DNA from 3 places in the Metabacillus hrfriensis genome. Region 1 is predicted to be linked to each of the others. Evidence: a T-box and tRNA genes for the amino acid it is inferred to sense, from the RefSeq annotation. Region 1 holds a T-box; the other regions hold tRNA genes.
What was found. A T-box is a leader RNA that pairs with one kind of tRNA and senses whether it is charged. The one in region 1 lies ahead of thrS (threonine--tRNA ligase), so its partner is inferred to be a tRNA-Thr.
Positions count from the first base shown of each region.

Region 2: it encodes a tRNA-Thr, which carries the amino acid that the T-box ahead of thrS (threonine--tRNA ligase) is inferred to sense. The anticodon was not compared.
Region 3: it encodes a tRNA-Thr, which carries the amino acid that the T-box ahead of thrS (threonine--tRNA ligase) is inferred to sense. The anticodon was not compared.

Region 1 covers NZ_CP126116.1:3,235,076-3,241,652, reverse strand. Annotated here, with positions in the region: gene QLQ22_RS15845 (hypothetical protein) at 27-647, shown strand; gene QLQ22_RS15840 (HD domain-containing protein) at 804-1,802, opposite strand; T-box leader at 2,001-2,210, shown strand; T-box leader at 2,242-2,454, shown strand; T-box leader at 2,486-2,697, shown strand; gene thrS (threonine--tRNA ligase) at 2,743-4,608, shown strand; gene QLQ22_RS15830 (superoxide dismutase family protein) at 4,740-5,366, shown strand; gene QLQ22_RS15825 (divergent PAP2 family protein) at 5,687-6,163, opposite strand.
Region 2 covers NZ_CP126116.1:4,053,755-4,060,331, forward strand. Annotated here, with positions in the region: gene glgB (1,4-alpha-glucan branching enzyme) at 1-121, opposite strand, end outside; tRNA gene QLQ22_RS20145 (tRNA-Glu) at 936-1,007, opposite strand; tRNA gene QLQ22_RS20150 (tRNA-Ser) at 1,022-1,112, opposite strand; tRNA gene QLQ22_RS20155 (tRNA-Asn) at 1,118-1,192, opposite strand; tRNA gene QLQ22_RS20160 (tRNA-Ile) at 1,227-1,303, opposite strand; tRNA gene QLQ22_RS20165 (tRNA-Gly) at 1,308-1,381, opposite strand; tRNA gene QLQ22_RS20170 (tRNA-His) at 1,398-1,473, opposite strand; tRNA gene QLQ22_RS20175 (tRNA-Phe) at 1,514-1,589, opposite strand; tRNA gene QLQ22_RS20180 (tRNA-Asp) at 1,648-1,723, opposite strand; tRNA gene QLQ22_RS20185 (tRNA-Met) at 1,727-1,803, opposite strand; tRNA gene QLQ22_RS20190 (tRNA-Ser) at 1,892-1,984, opposite strand; tRNA gene QLQ22_RS20195 (tRNA-Ile) at 2,001-2,077, opposite strand; tRNA gene QLQ22_RS20200 (tRNA-Met) at 2,085-2,161, opposite strand; tRNA gene QLQ22_RS20205 (tRNA-Ala) at 2,193-2,268, opposite strand; tRNA gene QLQ22_RS20210 (tRNA-Pro) at 2,286-2,362, opposite strand; tRNA gene QLQ22_RS20215 (tRNA-Arg) at 2,368-2,444, opposite strand; tRNA gene QLQ22_RS20220 (tRNA-Leu) at 2,459-2,547, opposite strand; tRNA gene QLQ22_RS20225 (tRNA-Gly) at 2,557-2,628, opposite strand; tRNA gene QLQ22_RS20230 (tRNA-Leu) at 2,638-2,718, opposite strand; tRNA gene QLQ22_RS20235 (tRNA-Lys) at 2,732-2,807, opposite strand; tRNA gene QLQ22_RS20240 (tRNA-Thr) at 2,844-2,919, opposite strand; tRNA gene QLQ22_RS20245 (tRNA-Val) at 2,986-3,061, opposite strand; rRNA gene rrf (5S ribosomal RNA) at 3,083-3,198, opposite strand; rRNA gene QLQ22_RS20255 (23S ribosomal RNA) at 3,328-6,258, opposite strand; rRNA gene QLQ22_RS20260 (16S ribosomal RNA) at 6,493-6,577, opposite strand, start outside.
Region 3 covers NZ_CP126116.1:170,173-176,749, forward strand. Annotated here, with positions in the region: rRNA gene QLQ22_RS00965 (23S ribosomal RNA) at 1-1,464, shown strand, start outside; rRNA gene rrf (5S ribosomal RNA) at 1,593-1,708, shown strand; tRNA gene QLQ22_RS00975 (tRNA-Asn) at 1,718-1,789, shown strand; tRNA gene QLQ22_RS00980 (tRNA-Thr) at 1,794-1,866, shown strand; tRNA gene QLQ22_RS00985 (tRNA-Glu) at 1,886-1,960, shown strand; tRNA gene QLQ22_RS00990 (tRNA-Val) at 2,008-2,083, shown strand; tRNA gene QLQ22_RS00995 (tRNA-Thr) at 2,146-2,221, shown strand; tRNA gene QLQ22_RS01000 (tRNA-Tyr) at 2,231-2,315, shown strand; tRNA gene QLQ22_RS01005 (tRNA-Gln) at 2,427-2,501, shown strand; tRNA gene QLQ22_RS01010 (tRNA-Lys) at 2,644-2,719, shown strand; tRNA gene QLQ22_RS01015 (tRNA-Gly) at 2,724-2,798, shown strand; tRNA gene QLQ22_RS01020 (tRNA-Ala) at 2,817-2,889, shown strand; gene rocF (arginase) at 3,592-4,497, shown strand; gene sigW (RNA polymerase sigma factor SigW) at 4,687-5,250, shown strand; gene rsiW (anti-sigma-W factor RsiW) at 5,284-5,874, shown strand; gene cdaA (diadenylate cyclase CdaA) at 6,084-6,577, shown strand, end outside.

The sequences.
Region 1 (6,577 bases):
GAGTACATAAAGAGGGGGCACTATTTTTGAAACAGCACGTACTATTTTATTCAGTTGTTTTTTTGTTATGTTTTCTGCTCGGATTTATACAGGCTCCATTCTATTTGATTGCATTGCTGCTGATCATCTCGATGAGCTGGTATATGTATGTCCAAATCAGTCCGATTCTGTTTTCAAAGGATGTTCATAAATCTGAAAAATTCATCCTGAAGCATCAGAAAAACCCGATGTATCATTTTTATTATGCTATTGCCAATAACTTGGACGATGAGGCAGAAGCGGCACTGGCTAAATTTAATGCCAAATACAAAAACTCTCACCGGCAGGCACTAATGAATACAACATTTGCACTCTATCGAAACGATGTATCCGAAGCTAAAAAACATGCCGTTTCTATCAAACCGCCTGTTTACCGAACCTATTATGAGGCCTTAATCGCAGTTAAATCCAGACAATATGAAGGTGCGAAAAGACTGGCAGAGCAGCTGCCTAAAGGCTGGATGAAAGAAAGCATTCTTTCAGAAGTTTCTCATAAACAAGGAAACAAAACTTCTGCTAAAAAACATGCGGAAAATGCTTATGAACAAACAAGGGGCTTGCAGAGATACTTGATTTATAAGAATAACGAAACTTTTTTTGCATCTTAGTGCATCAATCATAGGATTGGTGTTTTTTTGTTTCATTTTAATGCTGAAAAGCATTTGTGGCGGCTATCAAACTCGCTGAAATCATGTTCCAACTATCTGAAATCTATTTAATGATCTCATTTCTTTTAGACCCAGCTATTGGAAATTGACTTTTAACTATCTGATTATTACCTTTTTTTCATCTGATACAATTCTAACAAACGATCCTTCTGCTGCTTTTTTTAAGATTTTTTTTCCTGTTGCTCTGACATTTTGTGATAGGACGGATGAATTTGAAAGGATGCCTTCATGCAGCACTTCTGGATCAATAATCCTTATTTTTGTTTTGCGATGTAAATCCCAGGAGCAGGGATCTTCTTTAACAATCACCCCTGGGTGAATTTTTCTAATGATAGACAGGATTTCTTGATCCTCAGAAGAGCGAAGAATATCCATTACCTCATCGTCTGTTCGAAGCAGATCGTCAAGGTTTATGACCTGTTTCATTAAGGAGGCCTTTAATGCTTTTACTAAAAGATCATAGCCATAGATATTTAATGGATGCATAAAAAAATCAATGACTTCTTTGTAATAGGTTTCTGTAAACCATTCTGCTGCTTCAATGTTATGAAGAATCATTTTTCCGTCTTTTACAGATAAATTCTCAAGAAACAGCCTAACCTCAAGTGGAGTGATTTGACCATATGCGCTCATGTCGCGAAGCGTATAATCTACACGGTCTGCACATAAGTTAGGAGCTGGCTGTTCAAGAATGGTCCATACTGAATCATCGAGGACGATTTCTTTATAATCATAGCCATATTTATTGAGAATATTTGGTATGTCAGATCCCTCAATAACAGTTTTAACTATTTTTTCGTGGTAATCTTCTTCATCATTTTCAATGACAAAATCAATAACATGTGAAAAAGCAGTGTGGGAAATATCGTGAAGCAGCCCGGCAATTTGTTCTTTTAAAGAACCGCCAAGTTTTTTTATTAATAGCATGACACCAATGGAATGTTCGTATCGGGTCACGTTCCAATTTGGATTTACCAGATAGCTTGCACCGCCCTGATGAATGCCTTTTAACCTTTGCAGCGGTTTACTTCTTATTATTTCTTCCAGAATGCCGTCTACTTTAAACTCTCCATAGATTCTGTCAGTAATAATCATCGTCTCAGCTCCTTTGCTTCTCTAATAGATTATCATAGAGGGCTGCTTCATTCCGAAAGAGTTTTTTAAAGAAGAGAGACATTTGAATTTTTCCGCAAAGATTTCCCGCCAAAGTAGGAACACAAAAAAATCCGATGAATATTGTAAAATAATAGTTGAATTATAATGGAATGTATTGTAAACTCAAAAATAATTATTTGAAAAGTGATGAAAAGGACATGAGTCATTTAAACGGTTTTCAGAGAGGGAAGGATTGCTGAGAGCTTCCTAACGCAGAAAATGAACTTACCGCCTTGATACTGCACGGAGGAAATGCCGTGCCGCAGTTGCTGCGTTAAAGCACTGGAGCCATTCTTTTTTAGAATGGAAAGCTGGGTGGAACCACGGGTAAACGCACTCGTCCCTATTTTAGGGATGAGTGCGTTTTTTTAATTTCATAAAAGAAGTACAGATAAGGACATGAGTCATTTTGCCGGTTTACAGAGAGGGAAGGAAAGCTGAGAACTTCCTAATGCAGGAAAAATGAACTTACCGCCTTGGAACTGCATGGAGGAAATACCGTGCCGCAGACGCTGCGTTAAAGCACTGGAGCCATTCTTTTTTTAGAATGGAAAGCTGGGTGGAACCACGGGTATACGCACTCGTCCCTATTTTAGGGATGAGTGCGTTTTTTTAATTTCATAAAAGAAGTACAGATAAGGACATGAGTCATTTTGCCGGTTTACAGAGAGGGAAGGAAAGCTGAGAACTTCCTAATGCGGAAAAATGAACTTACCGCCTTGGAACTGCACGGAGGAAATGCCGTGCCGCAGACGCTGCGTTATGGCGCTGGAGCCATTCTTTTTTTAGAATGGAAAGCTGGGTGGAACCACGGGTAAACGCACTCGTCCCTATTTTAGGGATGAGTGCGTTTTTTATATTATAAAAGGAGTGTTTAAACATGGAGAATAAAATTTTGTTGAATGATTTGGCCAATTCCCATCAAGAAAATAAGAAAGTAATAGGAGGGAAGGTAAATGGAAAGGTCTTAAGTCTACATGACATTGTGGATGATATCTCAGAAGTTGAGCTTATTACAAGTGAATCTGATGAACGTCATATTTTCTTGAATCATACTTGTTCATATGTTCTTGCCCAGGCGGTAAAGAGATTGTATAAAGGGGCGATTTTGGGAAGCAGCTCTTATGAGGACAGCGGGTTTTACTATGAGTTTCAGCTGCCTCACAGCATCAGGGAAGAAGAACTGCCGATGATCGAACAGGAAATGCTGAAAATAATGAACGAACAGCAGGAACTTGAACAGCTGAAACTGCCATATGAAAAAGCCGAAGCTGTTCTTTCTAAACAAGGTGAGGCACTGAAACTTGAGCTTATCCATGAACAAAGGGAACGTAACCTAATTCCCATTAGTAAGCATGGAGAATTTATTGATTTATGCAGCGGGCCTCATTTGCCTTCATTAAAATTTATTAAAGCATTTAAGTTAAATGCTGTTTCCGGTTCCTACTGGAAGGGAGATAAAGATAATATCGTCATGCAGAGGATTTCAGGAATTGCCTTTTCAAGTAAAAAAGAATTAGCACTCCATTTAAAAGAGCTTGAGGAACTAAAAAAGCGGGATCACCGCAAGATTGGAAAAGAAATGGAGCTGTTCATGTTTTCAGAAGAGGCTCCTGGTATGCCATTCTTTTTGCCAAACGGCCAATTAATGAGAAATGAGCTGCAGAATTTTCTTCGAGAGGTTCAAGGGGAAGCAGGCTATCGTGAGGTGCAGACTCCATTAATGATGAATGAAAAGCTGTGGAGGCAGTCAGGGCACTGGGATCATTATCATGAAAATATGTATTTTTCGGATGTGGATGAAGCGAAGTTTGCTTTAAAGCCTATGAATTGTCCGGGGCACATGATGATTTTTAAAAACCAGCTATATTCATACCGGGACCTTCCCGTCAGACTTGCAGAATTCGGGCAGGTTCACCGGCACGAATACAGCGGAGCGCTGAATGGGCTGCTCCGAGTCCGCACTTTCTGTCAGGATGATGCCCACTTGTTTGTCCGGCCAGATCAGATTGAAGATGAGATTAAAAGTGTGCTTCTACAGATAGACAAGGTGTATCGTACTTTCGGCTTTGATTATTCTGTTGAACTATCTACTAGGCCCCTGAACTCAATGGGTTCTGATAAGCTTTGGGAGAAGGCCGAACAATCACTGAAACAAGTGCTTGAAGATTTAAGCCTTCCTTATCAATTAAATGCAGGTGATGGAGCCTTTTACGGTCCGAAAATCGATTTTCATATAAAAGATGCAATGAAAAGAAGCCATCAGTGTGCAACAGTGCAGCTCGATTTTCAAATGCCTGAGAAATTTAATCTAAGCTACATCGATGAAAAAAATGAAAAGCAAAGGCCTGTTGTCATTCACAGGGCAATATCAGGCTCTCTAGACAGATTTCTTGGAATCTTGATTGAGCATTTTGACGGCAGCTTCCCATTATGGCTTGCACCTGTTCAAGCTGCGATAGTCCCGGTGGCTGAAGTTCATCTTGACTCAGCCGAAAAGCTGAAAAATCAACTGGAACAATGCGGGCTTAGAGTATGCATAGACAGGAGCAGCGAAAAACTGAATTATAAAATTCGCAAGGCACAAAAAAGCAGAGTTCCCTATATGGTTGTAATTGGAGATCAGGAAATTGAAAAAAATGTTGTGAATGTAAGAGTACATGGCGGGAAGAGCTCAGAAGCAATGGACGTTGCACGGTTTAAAAACATGCTTTTAGAAAAAATAGCTAAGCGGGAGCTAGGGTAAAGAGTTTTATATCAGGTAAAAGGAAGAAGAACTAAAGGATCATCTTCTTTTCAGACTATTCTCTCATCTTTGGCGGATATTGTTTACCTTCCCATTTAAGTGGAACAGAGATAGTAAGGAGGAGTGAGAGAATGTCAAAAATAAGGTTGAAATGGATGCTGCCATTTTTTGCAATGGTGATGACAATCGGATGTTCAGACGGGACTATGGAGGATACTGAAAAAACAAACATGGAAGAAGCTGCAAAAACAGCTAATGAAGAGCTGAAATCTGGCGCAATTGCTGAAGTAAAGAATACGGAAAATAAAAATGTCGGCACGGTTGCGTTCACTGAGCATGACAATCAAATGATTATTGAAGCAAAAATGGAAGGGCTCGAGCCTGGATATCACGGTTTCCACATTCATGAAAAGGGTGTTTGCGAGCCTGATGCAGAAGGAGGTCCATTTACAACAGCTGAAGGTCACTTTAATCCTGATGAAAGCACCCACTCTGAGCATGCCGGGGATATGCCTTCTTTATTTGTAAATGAAGACGGCAAAGCAGAATTTTCAGCAGCATTTGACAGGGTAACTATGGATCAGTTAATGGAGCAGGAAAAAGCCATTATTGTTCATGCAAATCCGGATAACGCTGCAAATATTCCTGACCGGTATCAATCAGAAGGAAAACCTGGTCCAGATGAAGAAACGATGAAAACAGGTGATGCAGGTGACAGGCAGGCTTGCGGTGTTATAAAAAGTGTGGACGAAAGCTAAAGAGAACTTGATTGAATTTTTGATGAGAGCGATCACTAAGATTCGGCTCTCTTTTTTTGTTATGAAATTTTTATGCAGAAGAAATCACAGTAAAATAAAAATAAATAATTTAGGAGTGTAAAACTAATTCCTGTCATTCTGACGATTATTCTAATAATCATGCTTATTTAATCGGTCTTCATCATTATTAAAAAGAAGAAGAGAATTTATAATCGTTATTGAAATCGATTTTGCACTTTAAAATAATGCTAATGCGTTCTAACTATTTATTTCAGCAAAAAAAGACACCAATATCATTGTCAATGGTGTCTTTTTCTTAATTAAGCATCTTCAAGCTTGGCGCTTGCCAGTCCAAGCAAAACACCTAAAACAGCTCCGCCTACTACCTCTAAAGGCTGATGGCCAAGAACTTCTTTTAATTCTTCGGTTCGTTTAATATGTCCTAGACCAGGAAGCTGCTCCGAAATAACAGCCATTTCGCCGTCAATATCGTTTATCAGCTTGGCAATTTCGCCTGTGTGGCGTCTGATTCCCTGGGCATCATACATCACGATGATTCCAAAGATAACCGCAATCGCTGTTTCAATGGATGTTGTTCCATTTTTAGCGGCAACGTAAGAAGAAAGTGCTGCAACGCCTGCTGAATGCGAGCTTGGCATTCCGCCTGTAGTCATTACCTGTTTGATATCCCATTTTCCTGACAGCCTTTTATAAGTAAATACTTTAAGGCCTTGTGCGATTGCAATTGCACTGATAGCTGTAATGATCCCTCTGTTCATCTTCTTTTGCTTCTTCATTGTTTGGGTTTCACCTCATTATTAATAGTAAGTTCGCTGTATGTATTGCCAGTACACTGATGTAGCATAAATACCCCTCGCGGCTTATTCTAAACGTTATTATTTTCTAAATCGTGATAATTATTTAAGCTGAGGGTTGTAATAAAATTTTAAAACACGCAGTGTATAAAGGGCATGAAGGGAAAATAGGATTTGCTGAGCAAGGATTTAAATGAAGGAGGTTACCAAATGCAAGGGCTGCAATCTGCCATTGAAATTAGCAAAGCCTGTACGCCGGTCGCTTGAAGGTGCCGGATGTTTATACTGGAACAGATTGATCTCTAGCAGCTGCATGGCATGGGGCCGAAAGTAATAAGGCAGCTTAAGGAAGCATTGGATGCAAAAGGTTTTTCTTTTGCAGAATCAGATTCGGTC
Region 2 (6,577 bases), 820 kb from region 1:
ACACAGTACCGCAAACACCGTTCCGTACGCTGCTGTGAGCACCAAATAATTCATGAGCTTTAAACAAATTTCCCTCATGGAAAAGATGAACCTCAAAATCAGTTGGCGTAGCAAGATTCATTCCTAATCACCCTTTCTATAAAGTTATCTTAATTCTTAATTCAATCAGAAGGAAGGATTTCCTTTTTTGTAAGCGCTTCTACTTATTGACATGATATGTCATGAATCATTATTCATTTTTCAAAAAATTATTCTTTTAAAATGACTTATAAAAAAATGTCGAATAAAGAAACGAAAGAAATAAGGATAATAGAAGAATTTGGCGAAAAAACATCAGTCAAATATACTAAATAATTCATTATGTGTAAGAAAATACAGGAATTTCTAACATGACATTCCGATAGTATAATTCGAGAAAGTTATATCACAAAAACAGTTAATTCGACAAAATGAGTAAGAATTGTCGAAATCTTTTTATTCTTCACTTTTGTTTTCTTTATTACCATTACTTATACCTCTGTTTGTGATTAATGAAACCTTCTGTCTCGATATTTTTATAAAAATTTATATTATTTGTTGAAAATATATTTTTTAGGCCGGGGATAGAAAGTGAATCATTTTTTATATGACCTGTCCTGAAGGTTTGATGAGCAGAATTTTTATACGAGTTTTCAGAATGATATTGAGTTGTTTTTAATAAGTGGAATTAGTCTGGCGAACTAGAACACTACTTTTGATAGTTGGAAGGGCAATCTGCGAGCAGGAAAATCATTTCGGTTAGCAGGTACGACGGATACAGTTTGAATCATAACCAGCGAAGACTATTACTTAAAAAATCTATAGTAGACTTGACCGATTTACAATCTTACAATCTAAGTTTCAGCAATAAAAATCAACAAAAAAGCGCTGCACTATGTGCAGCACTCTTTTAAGTATGACCCGTACGGGATTCGAACCCGTGTTACCGCCGTGAAAGGGCGGTGTCTTAACCGCTTGACCAACGGGCCAAAAACAGGCTTTCTGGCGGAGAAGGAGGGATTTGAACCCTCGCGCCGCTTACGCGACCTACACCCTTAGCAGGGGCGCCTCTTCAGCCACTTGAGTACTTCCCCAGATATGGCTCCGCAGGTAGGACTCGAACCTACGACCGATCGGTTAACAGCCGATAGCTCTACCACTGAGCTACTGCGGAATAATATTGAAACCTTATTTTACCAAAACATAAATGGTGGGCCTAAATGGACTCGAACCATCGACCTCACGCTTATCAGGCGTGCGCTCTAACCAGCTGAGCTATAGGCCCATTATGGAGCGGGTGATGGGAATCGAACCCACGACATTAGCTTGGAAGGCTAGAGTTTTACCATTAAACTACACCCGCAATATGAATATAAAAATGGGGCGACTGATGGGAATCGAACCCACGAATGCCAGAGCCACAATCTGGTGCGTTAACCACTTCGCCACAACCGCCACAATTATATTTTTTTAACATTTACATCATTAAGGTAAATGGTGGCTTGGGACGGAATCGAACCGCCGACACAAGGATTTTCAGTCCTTTGCTCTACCGACTGAGCTACCAAGCCATTTGTATTAATTAAATCTTCACCGCATTTTACTAATACTGCGTAAATCTAGTAAAAATGGCGGTCCCGACCGGGATCGAACCGGCGATCTCCTGCGTGACAGGCAGGCATGTTAACCGCTACACCACGGGACCATTTGGTTGCGGGGACAGGATTTGAACCTGCGACCTTCGGGTTATGAGCCCGACGAGCTACCAGACTGCTCCACCCCGCGATAATAATAATCAAGTTCTTTCTCATCCGATTATGCTGTATATTAACCGGTTTGCTGAAGTAAGATATTTCACTGTTTAAAATAATAATGGAGGAGGTAGAGGGATTCGAACCCCCGCGGGATTTGACTCCCCTGTCGGTTTTCAAGACCGATCCCTTCAGCCGGACTTGGGTATACCTCCGAAAGACTAAATAGAATGGTGGACCTTGTAGGACTCGAACCTACGACCGGACGGTTATGAGCCGTCTGCTCTAACCAACTGAGCTAAAGGTCCTTTTTTTTGGTAGCGGCGGAGGGAGTCGAACCCACGACCTCACGGGTATGAACCGTACGCTCTAGCCAGCTGAGCTACACCGCCCCAGGAACAAAGTCAATTAATTCTATATAATTGGTGGAGCCTAGCGGGATCGAACCGCTGACCTCCTGCGTGCAAGGCAGGCGCTCTCCCAGCTGAGCTAAGGCCCCTAATTAAAAGTTGAAAATGGTCGGGAAGACAGGATTCGAACCTGCGACCCCTTGGTCCCAAACCAAGTGCTCTACCAAGCTGAGCTACTTCCCGTTATATGGCGCGCCCGATAGGAGTCGAACCCATAACCTTTTGATCCGTAGTCAAACGCTCTATCCAATTGAGCTACGGGCGCATTTATGAAACAAGTGGTGCCGAGGACCGGAATCGAACCGGTACGGTAGTCACCTACCGCAGGATTTTAAGTCCTGTGCGTCTGCCAGTTCCGCCACCCCGGCGCAAGTAAGAGCGGAAGACGGGATTCGAACCCGCGACCCCCACCTTGGCAAGGTGGTGTTCTACCACTGAACTACTTCCGCAAAATATGATGCGGGTGAAGGGACTCGAACCCCCACGTCAATGACACTAGATCCTAAGTCTAGCGCGTCTGCCAATTCCGCCACACCCGCATATTAAGGAAAATGGTGTGCCATGAAGGACTCGAACCTTCGACCCTCTGATTAAAAGTCAGATGCTCTACCGACTGAGCTAATGGCACGTATTAAATCATATCTTGATTCAGTTTAAGACCGAATGGTGCCGGCAAGAGGACTTGAACCCCCAACCTACTGATTACAAGTCAGTTGCTCTACCAATTGAGCTACACCGGCATTTAAAGTAAGGTAAGCAATACTTTTTTTGCTGATCTTTTGCAGCATGTTAACAACAAGAATAAATGGTGGAGGATGACGGGCTCGAACCGCCGACCCTCTGCTTGTAAGGCAGATGCTCTCCCAGCTGAGCTAATCCTCCGCTTGAATACTTTTGTCATTAGCCTGGCAACGTCCTACTCTCACAGGGGGAAACCCCCAACTACCATCGGCGCTAAAGAGCTTAACTTCCGTGTTCGGCATGGGAACGGGTGTGACCTCTTTGCCATCATCACCAGACATAGTGACAAAAATTATTATACTATGAAATCCGAAGATTTCAAGCTTTTTTTTCGAAAGAAGTTATTCTTTCAAAACTAAATAACGTATGATAACAAGTTTCACTCAGGTTTTACACTTTATTAGACTGTGGTTAAGTCCTCGAACGATTAGTATCTGTCAGCTCCACACGTCACCGCGCTTCCACCTCAGACCTATCAACCTGATCATCTTTCAGGGTTCTTACTCACTTGCGTGATGGGAAATCTCATCTTGAGGGGGGCTTCATGCTTAGATGCTTTCAGCACTTATCCCTTCCGCACATAGCTACCCAGCGATGCCTTTGGCAAGACAACTGGTACACCAGCGGTGCGTCCATCCCGGTCCTCTCGTACTAAGGACAGCTCCTCTCAAATTTCCTGCGCCCACGACGGATAGGGACCGAACTGTCTCACGACGTTCTGAACCCAGCTCGCGTACCGCTTTAATGGGCGAACAGCCCAACCCTTGGGACCGACTACAGCCCCAGGATGCGATGAGCCGACATCGAGGTGCCAAACCTCCCCGTCGATGTGGACTCTTGGGGGAGATAAGCCTGTTATCCCCGGGGTAGCTTTTATCCGTTGAGCGATGGCCCTTCCATGCGGAACCACCGGATCACTAAGCCCGACTTTCGTCCCTGCTCGACTTGTAGGTCTCGCAGTCAAGCTCCCTTGTGCCTTTACACTCTGCGAATGATTTCCAACCATTCTGAGGGAACCTTTGGGCGCCTCCGTTACATTTTAGGAGGCGACCGCCCCAGTCAAACTGCCCACCTGACACTGTCTCCCAGCCCGATCAGGGCTGTGGGTTAGAATTTCAATACAGCAAGGGTAGTATCCCACCAATGCCTCCACCGAAGCTGGCGCTCCGGCTTCCAAGGCTCCTACCTATCCTGTACAAGCTGTACCAAAATTCAATATCAGGCTACAGTAAAGCTCCACGGGGTCTTTCCGTCCTGTCGCGGGTAACCTGCATCTTCACAGGTACTATAATTTCACCGAGTCTCTCGTTGAGACAGTGCCCAGATCGTTACGCCTTTCGTGCGGGTCGGAACTTACCCGACAAGGAATTTCGCTACCTTAGGACCGTTATAGTTACGGCCGCCGTTTACTGGGGCTTCAATTCAAAGCTTCGCTTGCGCTAACCTCTCCTCTTAACCTTCCAGCACCGGGCAGGCGTCAGCCCCTATACTTCGCCTTGCGGCTTCGCAGAGACCTGTGTTTTTGCTAAACAGTCGCCTGGGCCTATTCACTGCGGCTTTTCAGGGCTATGAACCCTAAAAAGCACCCCTTCTCCCGAAGTTACGGGGTCATTTTGCCGAGTTCCTTAACGAGAGTTCTCTCGCTCACCTTAGGATTCTCTCCTCGCCTACCTGTGTCGGTTTGCGGTACGGGCACCTCTCACCTCGCTAGAGGCTTTTCTTGGCAGTGTGGAATCAGGAACTTCGGTACTAAATTTCCCTCGCCATCACAGCTCAGCCTTATATGAGAAGCGGATTTGCCTACTTCTCAGCCTAACTGCTTGGACGCGCATATCCAACAGCGCGCTTGCCCTATCCTCCTGCGTCCCCCCATTGCTCAAATGGTGAGGAGGTGGTACAGGAATATCAACCTGTTGTCCATCGCCTACGCCTTTCGGCCTCGGCTTAGGTCCCGACTAACCCTGAGCGGACGAGCCTTCCTCAGGAAACCTTAGGCATTCGGTGGAGGGGATTCTCACCCCTCTTTCGCTACTCATACCGGCATTCTCACTTCTAAGCGCTCCACCAGTCCTTACGGTCTAGCTTCAACGCCCTTAGAACGCTCTCCTACCACTGTTCGTAAGAACAGTCCACAGCTTCGGTGATACGTTTAGCCCCGGTACATTTTCGGCGCAGAGTCACTCGACCAGTGAGCTATTACGCACTCTTTAAATGGTGGCTGCTTCTAAGCCAACATCCTGGTTGTCTAAGCAACTCCACATCCTTTTCCACTTAACGTATACTTTGGGACCTTAGCTGGTGGTCTGGGCTGTTTCCCTCTTGACTACGGATCTTATCACTCGCAGTCTGACTCCCAAGGAGCAAGTCTTTGGCATTCGGAGTTTGACTGAATTCGGTAACCCGATGAGGGCCCCTAGTCCAATCAGTGCTCTACCTCCAAGACTCTCATACTTGAGGCTAGCCCTAAAGCTATTTCGGAGAGAACCAGCTATCTCCAGGTTCGATTGGAATTTCTCCGCTACCCACACCTCATCCCCGCACTTTTCAACGTGCGTGGGTTCGGGCCTCCATTCAGTGTTACCTGAACTTCACCCTGGACATGGGTAGATCACCTGGTTTCGGGTCTACGACCACGTACTAAAACGCCCTATTCAGACTCGCTTTCGCTGCGGCTCCGTCTCATCAACTTAACCTTGCACGGGATCGTAACTCGCCGGTTCATTCTACAAAAGGCACGCCATCACCCATTAACGGGCTCTGACTACTTGTAAGCACACGGTTTCAGGATCTTTTCACTCCCCTTCCGGGGTGCTTTTCACCTTTCCCTCACGGTACTGGTTCACTATCGGTCACTAGGGAGTATTTAGCCTTGGGAGATGGTCCTCCCTGCTTCCGACGGGATTTCTCGTGTCCCGCCGTACTCAGGATCCACTCTGGAGGGAACGAAGTTTCGACTACAGGGTTATTACCTTCTCTGACGGACCTTTCCAGGTCGCTTCATCTACCCCGTTCCTTTGTAACTCCGTATAGAGTGTCCTACAACCCCAAGAGGCAAGCCTCTTGGTTTGGGCTAATTCCGTTTCGCTCGCCGCTACTTGGGAAATCGCGTTTGCTTTCTCTTCCTCCGGGTACTTAGATGTTTCAGTTCCCCGGGTCTGCCTTCATTATCCTATGTATTCAGATAAAGATACTGTTCCATTACGAACAGTGGGTTTCCCCATTCGGAAATCTCTGGATCAAAGCTTACTTACAGCTCCCCAAAGCATATCGGTGTTAGTCCCGTCCTTCATCGGCTCCTAGTGCCAAGGCATCCACCGTGCGCCCTTCATAACTTAACCTAAATGGTCATTCGCATCACAAGATGCGTTTCGCATTTCGTTGTTTGTTTAGACATAAATGTCTAGAAAATCACTAATTATGGTAAGCGTAAATCTCAGTGAATTACTTGTTATCAATTACGTTATCTAGTTTTCAAAGAACAACCGACAAATCGGATGATTTGTCTTCTATCATAGAGAGAATGATCTCTCAAAACTAAACAAAAACCAAAAGCGTCCTCATATCTTCCTTAGAAAGGAGGTGATCCAGCCGCACCTTCCGATACGGCTACCTTGTTACGACTTCACCCCAATCATCTACCCCACCTTAGGCGGCTGG
Region 3 (6,577 bases), 2.0 Mb from region 1:
GGGGGGACGCAGGAGGATAGGGCAAGCGCGCTGTTGGATATGCGCGTCCAAGCAGTTAGGCTGAGAAGTAGGCAAATCCGCTTCTCATATAAGGCTGAGCTGTGATGGCGAGGGAAATTTAGTACCGAAGTTCCTGATTCCACACTGCCAAGAAAAGCCTCTAGCGAGGTGAGAGGTGCCCGTACCGCAAACCGACACAGGTAGGCGAGGAGAGAATCCTAAGGTGAGCGAGAGAACTCTCGTTAAGGAACTCGGCAAAATGACCCCGTAACTTCGGGAGAAGGGGTGCTTTTTAGGGTTCATAGCCCTGAAAAGCCGCAGTGAATAGGCCCAGGCGACTGTTTAGCAAAAACACAGGTCTCTGCGAAGCCGCAAGGCGAAGTATAGGGGCTGACGCCTGCCCGGTGCTGGAAGGTTAAGAGGAGAGGTTAGCGCAAGCGAAGCTTTGAATTGAAGCCCCAGTAAACGGCGGCCGTAACTATAACGGTCCTAAGGTAGCGAAATTCCTTGTCGGGTAAGTTCCGACCCGCACGAAAGGCGTAACGATCTGGGCACTGTCTCAACGAGAGACTCGGTGAAATTATAGTACCTGTGAAGATGCAGGTTACCCGCGACAGGACGGAAAGACCCCGTGGAGCTTTACTGTAGCCTGATATTGAATTTTGGTACAGCTTGTACAGGATAGGTAGGAGCCTTGGAAGCCGGAGCGCCAGCTTCGGTGGAGGCATTGGTGGGATACTACCCTTGCTGTATTGAAATTCTAACCCACAGCCCTGATCGGGCTGGGAGACAGTGTCAGGTGGGCAGTTTGACTGGGGCGGTCGCCTCCTAAAATGTAACGGAGGCGCCCAAAGGTTCCCTCAGAATGGTTGGAAATCATTCGCAGAGTGTAAAGGCACAAGGGAGCTTGACTGCGAGACCTACAAGTCGAGCAGGGACGAAAGTCGGGCTTAGTGATCCGGTGGTTCCGCATGGAAGGGCCATCGCTCAACGGATAAAAGCTACCCCGGGGATAACAGGCTTATCTCCCCCAAGAGTCCACATCGACGGGGAGGTTTGGCACCTCGATGTCGGCTCATCGCATCCTGGGGCTGTAGTCGGTCCCAAGGGTTGGGCTGTTCGCCCATTAAAGCGGTACGCGAGCTGGGTTCAGAACGTCGTGAGACAGTTCGGTCCCTATCCGTCGTGGGCGCAGGAAATTTGAGAGGAGCTGTCCTTAGTACGAGAGGACCGGGATGGACGCACCGCTGGTGTACCAGTTGTCTTGCCAAAGGCATCGCTGGGTAGCTATGTGCGGAAGGGATAAGTGCTGAAAGCATCTAAGCATGAAGCCCCCCTCAAGATGAGATTTCCCATCACATTAGTGAGTAAGAACCCTGAAAGATGATCAGGTTGATAGGTCTGAGGTGGAAGCGCGGTGACGTGTGGAGCTGACAGATACTAATCGTTCGAGGACTTAACCACAGTCTAATAAAGTGTAAAACCTAAGTGAATCTTGTTATCATACGTTATTTAGTTTTGAAAGAATAACTTCTTTCAAAAAAACACTTGAAATCTTCGGATTTTATAGTATAATAATTTTTGTCATTATGTCTGGTGATGATGGCGAAGAGGTCACACCCGTTCCCATGCCGAACACGGAAGTTAAGCTCTTCAGCGCCGATGGTAGTTGGGGGTTTCCCCCTGCAAGAGTAGGACGTCGCCAGGCTAGCATTATTCCGCAGTAGCTCAGTGGTAGAGCTATCGGCTGTTAACCGATCGGTCGTAGGTTCGAGTCCTACCTGCGGAGCCTTGCTTCCATAGCTCAGTCGGTAGAGCACTTCCATGGTAAGGAAGAGGTCATCGGTTCAAGCCCGGTTGGGAGCTTACATTAAACTAATAAAACGGCCCGTTGGTCAAGCGGTTAAGACACCGCCCTTTCACGGCGGTAACACGGGTTCGAATCCCGTACGGGTCACCATTCAAACTTAAGTCTTAATATGTGAAATATCAAACAATCTTTTATGCGGAGGATTAGCTCAGCTGGGAGAGCATCTGCCTTACAAGCAGAGGGTCGGCGGTTCGAGCCCGTCATCCTCCACCATTAAGACATTGCAGCAGACGACTTTAAAAAGCGAATAAATAGTATTGTATTTCACTATATATGCCGGTGTAGCTCAATTGGTAGAGCAACTGACTTGTAATCAGTAGGTTGGGGGTTCAAGTCCTCTTGCCGGCACCACTTATGTGTGGAGGGGTAGCGAAGTGGCTAAACGCGGCGGACTGTAAATCCGCTCCCTCCGGGTTCGGCGGTTCGAATCCGTCCCCCTCCACCACTTTATTTAGACAAACTTAACTGAATAGTTCTTGTCTAGACTGTAAATAATATGTTTAGTTAACATAAACCTTTTTACGGTCAATTAGAATTTTATAGAATACATAATTGATGGGCTATAGCCAAGCGGTAAGGCAACGGACTTTGACTCCGTCATGCGCTGGTTCGAATCCAGCTAGCCCAGCCATTTCTTGTGCCGATTTCTCAGTCGTTAGAGAACGATCGAGTAATCATTGAAGCGTAGCTTCAGCACATAAATCGAGCCGCTCCTAGAATAATCTTTCTTAGATTAGGGCGTCTTGCAAAACTGAAGAGTGTTTTCTTATAAGGTGCCATTAGCTCAGTCGGTAGAGCATCTGACTTTTAATCAGAGGGTCGAAGGTTCGAGTCCTTCATGGCACACCATTTTGCGGAAGTAGTTCAGTGGTAGAACACCACCTTGCCAAGGTGGGGGTCGCGGGTTCGAATCCCGTCTTCCGCTCCAGAACTTCTTATTTATATCGGGGCCTTAGCTCAGCTGGGAGAGCGCCTGCCTTGCACGCAGGAGGTCAGCGGTTCGATCCCGCTAGGCTCCATCATAAACACCCTGTAAAAACCGTTAGACTTAATGTCTAACGGTTTTTTGTTTAGGAATAATGAAAAAAATTAATTTATGGATACGTGCTTCAATAAAACGTTTATTTATATATGAATTCAATATCCTATCCTTTATGTTATAACAGTTTTCTTGTTGAATATGAGGCTTGCGAGTAGGAGATCAGTTTCCGCAAGTTAGTTCATTATTTTTGCGAGTTGGGCATTCGGGTCTAAATATGAAGTTCAATACACAGCTTAAACTCTTTCATAATTTACAGCAGCTCTGATTAATAATGGCCAACGGCAGCTAGTAACAGGTATTTTTATATCCTTTTTTCATAAAAAAATGAAGTTGCGAGCCAAAAACCCATTTTCGGGAATTGAACACTGATTCGTGCGAGTTGGTTATAGTTTTTCGTTAATTCAAAAACGGCTAATGCGAGTTGGATGGTTTGGATCCAATTTGATGTTTAATTTGTTCAATTCAGATCAGTCATAAAGGTGAAGTAGAAATTCAGAAAAATAATCAAATGACCAGGAAATCAGCTGACTCTACATCATCGTATTAATTATTCCCTGCTATTTTGCCAATTATTTTACAGAAAACTCTGTATATATATACACGATTTTGTCGAGTTGAGTCATGACCCTTTTTATCAGTACAATAGATACAGAGTTTCTTACTAAGGGGGATGATTTACATGAAAGAAAGAATATCAATTATCGGGGTACCAATGGATTTAGGTCAAATGCGCCGAGGTGTGGACATGGGGCCTAGTGCTATCAGATACGCAGGAGTTGTAGAACGACTTGAATGGCTGCAATATGAGATTGAAGATAAAGGTGATATTAAAATTGGACGTCCAAACCGTGAAGAGGATAGCAATTCGTTAAATAATTTAAGAAATTTGAAAGCGGTGTCAGAAGGGAATTTAAAGCTTTCTGAACAAGTTGACGAAGTGATTCAATCAGGTTCGTTTCCACTGGTGCTTGGCGGAGACCACAGTATTGCCATCGGAACACTCGCAGGAGTTTCAAAGCATTATAAAGAACTTGGTGTAATCTGGTATGATGCACATGGAGATCTCAACACAGGCGACACTTCACCGTCAGGCAATATTCATGGGATGCCGCTTGCTGTAAGTATCGGCATCGGCGATGAGACGTTAACGAGAATTGGAGGCTACACTCCTAAAGTGAAGCCGGAAAACATTGTGATTATCGGTGCCCGTTCCCTTGATGATGGTGAAAAGGAATTAATTAAGGAGAAAGGCATTAAAGTATATACAATGCATGAGATTGACCGTCTTGGCATGACTAAGGTAATGGAGGAAACCATTCAATATTTGAAAGAGCGTACTGACGGTGTTCACTTGTCCCTCGATTTAGATGGACTTGATCCGCACGATGCTCCAGGAGTCGGCACACCGGTTATCGGAGGCATCAGCTACAGAGAAAGTCATTTAGCGATGGAGATGCTTGCAGAGTCAGATATCATCACTTCTGCTGAGTTTGTTGAAGTAAATCCTATCTTAGATGAAAAGAACAAAACAGCTACAGTAGCAGTAGCTCTGATGGGTTCTTTATTCGGCGAAAAGCTCCTTTAATTTTTTAAAAAAGACACAGTTTATAAACTGTGTTTTTTATTTAAGAAAAATTTAAGGTAAACATGTTAAAAAGCCATCTACAGACAACCTAAAATTTGTTAAAATATTTTTATGCGAAATAAATGAAACCTTTTATGCGGCTTATACGTAATAAGGGGAACCCGCACTTGCGCGGGGGTAAGGGGTATCATGGAGACGATCGTAAAAAATAGGATTAAACAAGTTAAAAAGGGCGACCAGAATGCTTTTGCCGAAATCGTAGATATATATAAAGACAAAATTTATCAGCTTTGCTACCGCATGCTCGGGAACTCCCATGAGGCGGAGGATATAGCCCAGGAAGCGTTTATCCGGGCTTATGTGAATATTAACAGCTATGACATGGATAAGAAGTTCTCTACGTGGCTGTATCGCATTGCGACAAATTTAACGATTGATCGAATCAGAAAGAAAAAACCGGATTATTACCTGGATGCCGAAGTGACAGGAACGGAAGGGTTAACGATGTATTCTCAAGTAGCAGCAGATGTAGCTCTGCCCGAGGATCAAGTGGAAACAATGGAGCTTCAGCAGATGATTCAAAAAGAAATTTTAAAGCTCCCCGATAAATATCGAACTGTCATCGTATTAAAGTATATTGATGAGCTTTCTTTAATTGAAATCAGTGAAATTCTAGATATGCCGATCGGTACGGTGAAAACAAGAATTCACAGAGGACGAGAAGCGCTGAGGAAGCAATTAAGGCATTTATGATTTGAGGTGATAAGGTTGAAGTGTTCAGAACAAATGAAAGAACGGATCCATCAATATTTGGATCATGATATAAAGCAGCAAGATGAGCGAATCTTGAAAGAGCACCTTCAGTCATGCGCGGACTGCACGCAGCACCTGCATGAGCTTGAGAAGTCAATCGCCTTGGTTCAGAGTACATCCCATATTGAGGCTCCGATGGATTTTACTCAAGCCATCATGGATCGTCTGCCCAAAGAAAAGAAAACGATTGGTGTCAACAGATGGCTAAAGGGTCATCCATTGTTGGCTGCTGCTTCTCTTTTCATGTTATTGATGACAGGCAGTTTATTTTCTTCCTGGTCAACTGATTCAGAATTCAGCGTTTCAAAGCAGCCTAATTTGGTTGTTGAAAATAATACGGTTACCGTTCCTGAAGGTGAAACTGTTGAGGGAGATGTAACCGTTAAAGGCGGAACAATCAATATTGAAGGTAAAGTTGAAGGAAACGTCACGGTGATTAACGGAGAGTATATGGCTTCTGCTGGACAGGTGACAGGTGATGTTGAAGAGATCAATGAGGCTTTTGAGTGGATTTGGTATCAAATGAAATCTCTTTCCAGAGAGGTTGTCGCCATATTTAATTAAAAGGTCACCTTTTGTATAAGGGGCCTTTTTTGTGCTGTACCACTTTTGAGACTCTGGCTAAAAGATAAACCGGTATTTTTTGCCGAAGTCTTATCTGCTGGCCTGCGCTTTGCTTATGTGAGTACAATACGGTTTAATTGCAGAATATATGGTATAATATCGTAGTTATAGTCCTATGCAAATGACTAAAACTGATGGAGGAAGAGAATATGGCATTTGAGGAATTTCCACTACTGCATTACCTCGGCATCGCCGTTGATATTCTCCTGGTTTGGTTCGTTATATATAAGTTGATTATGGTGATACGGGGAACGAAGGCCGTTCAGCTGCTGAAAGGCATTATCGTTATTATTCTCGTTCGTACACTGAGCCAGTACTTAGGGCTGCAGACTTTGCAATGGCTCATGGACCAAGCATTAACATGGGGTTTTCTTGCGATCATTATTATTTTCCAGCCTGAGCTGCGAAGGGCGCTAGAGCAACTGGGCAGAGGGAAATTATTCTCAAGAAGCGGAGCTCCAGAGGAGGAAGAACAACAAAAAATAATCGATGCCATCACAAAAGCGACAGATTACATGGCAAAACGAAGAATTGGCGCATTAGTTACGATTGAAAAAGAAACAGGGATGAGTGATTACATAGAAACGGGCATACCGCTTCATTCAGCTCTCTCTTCTGAGCTTTTAATTAATATCTTTATCCC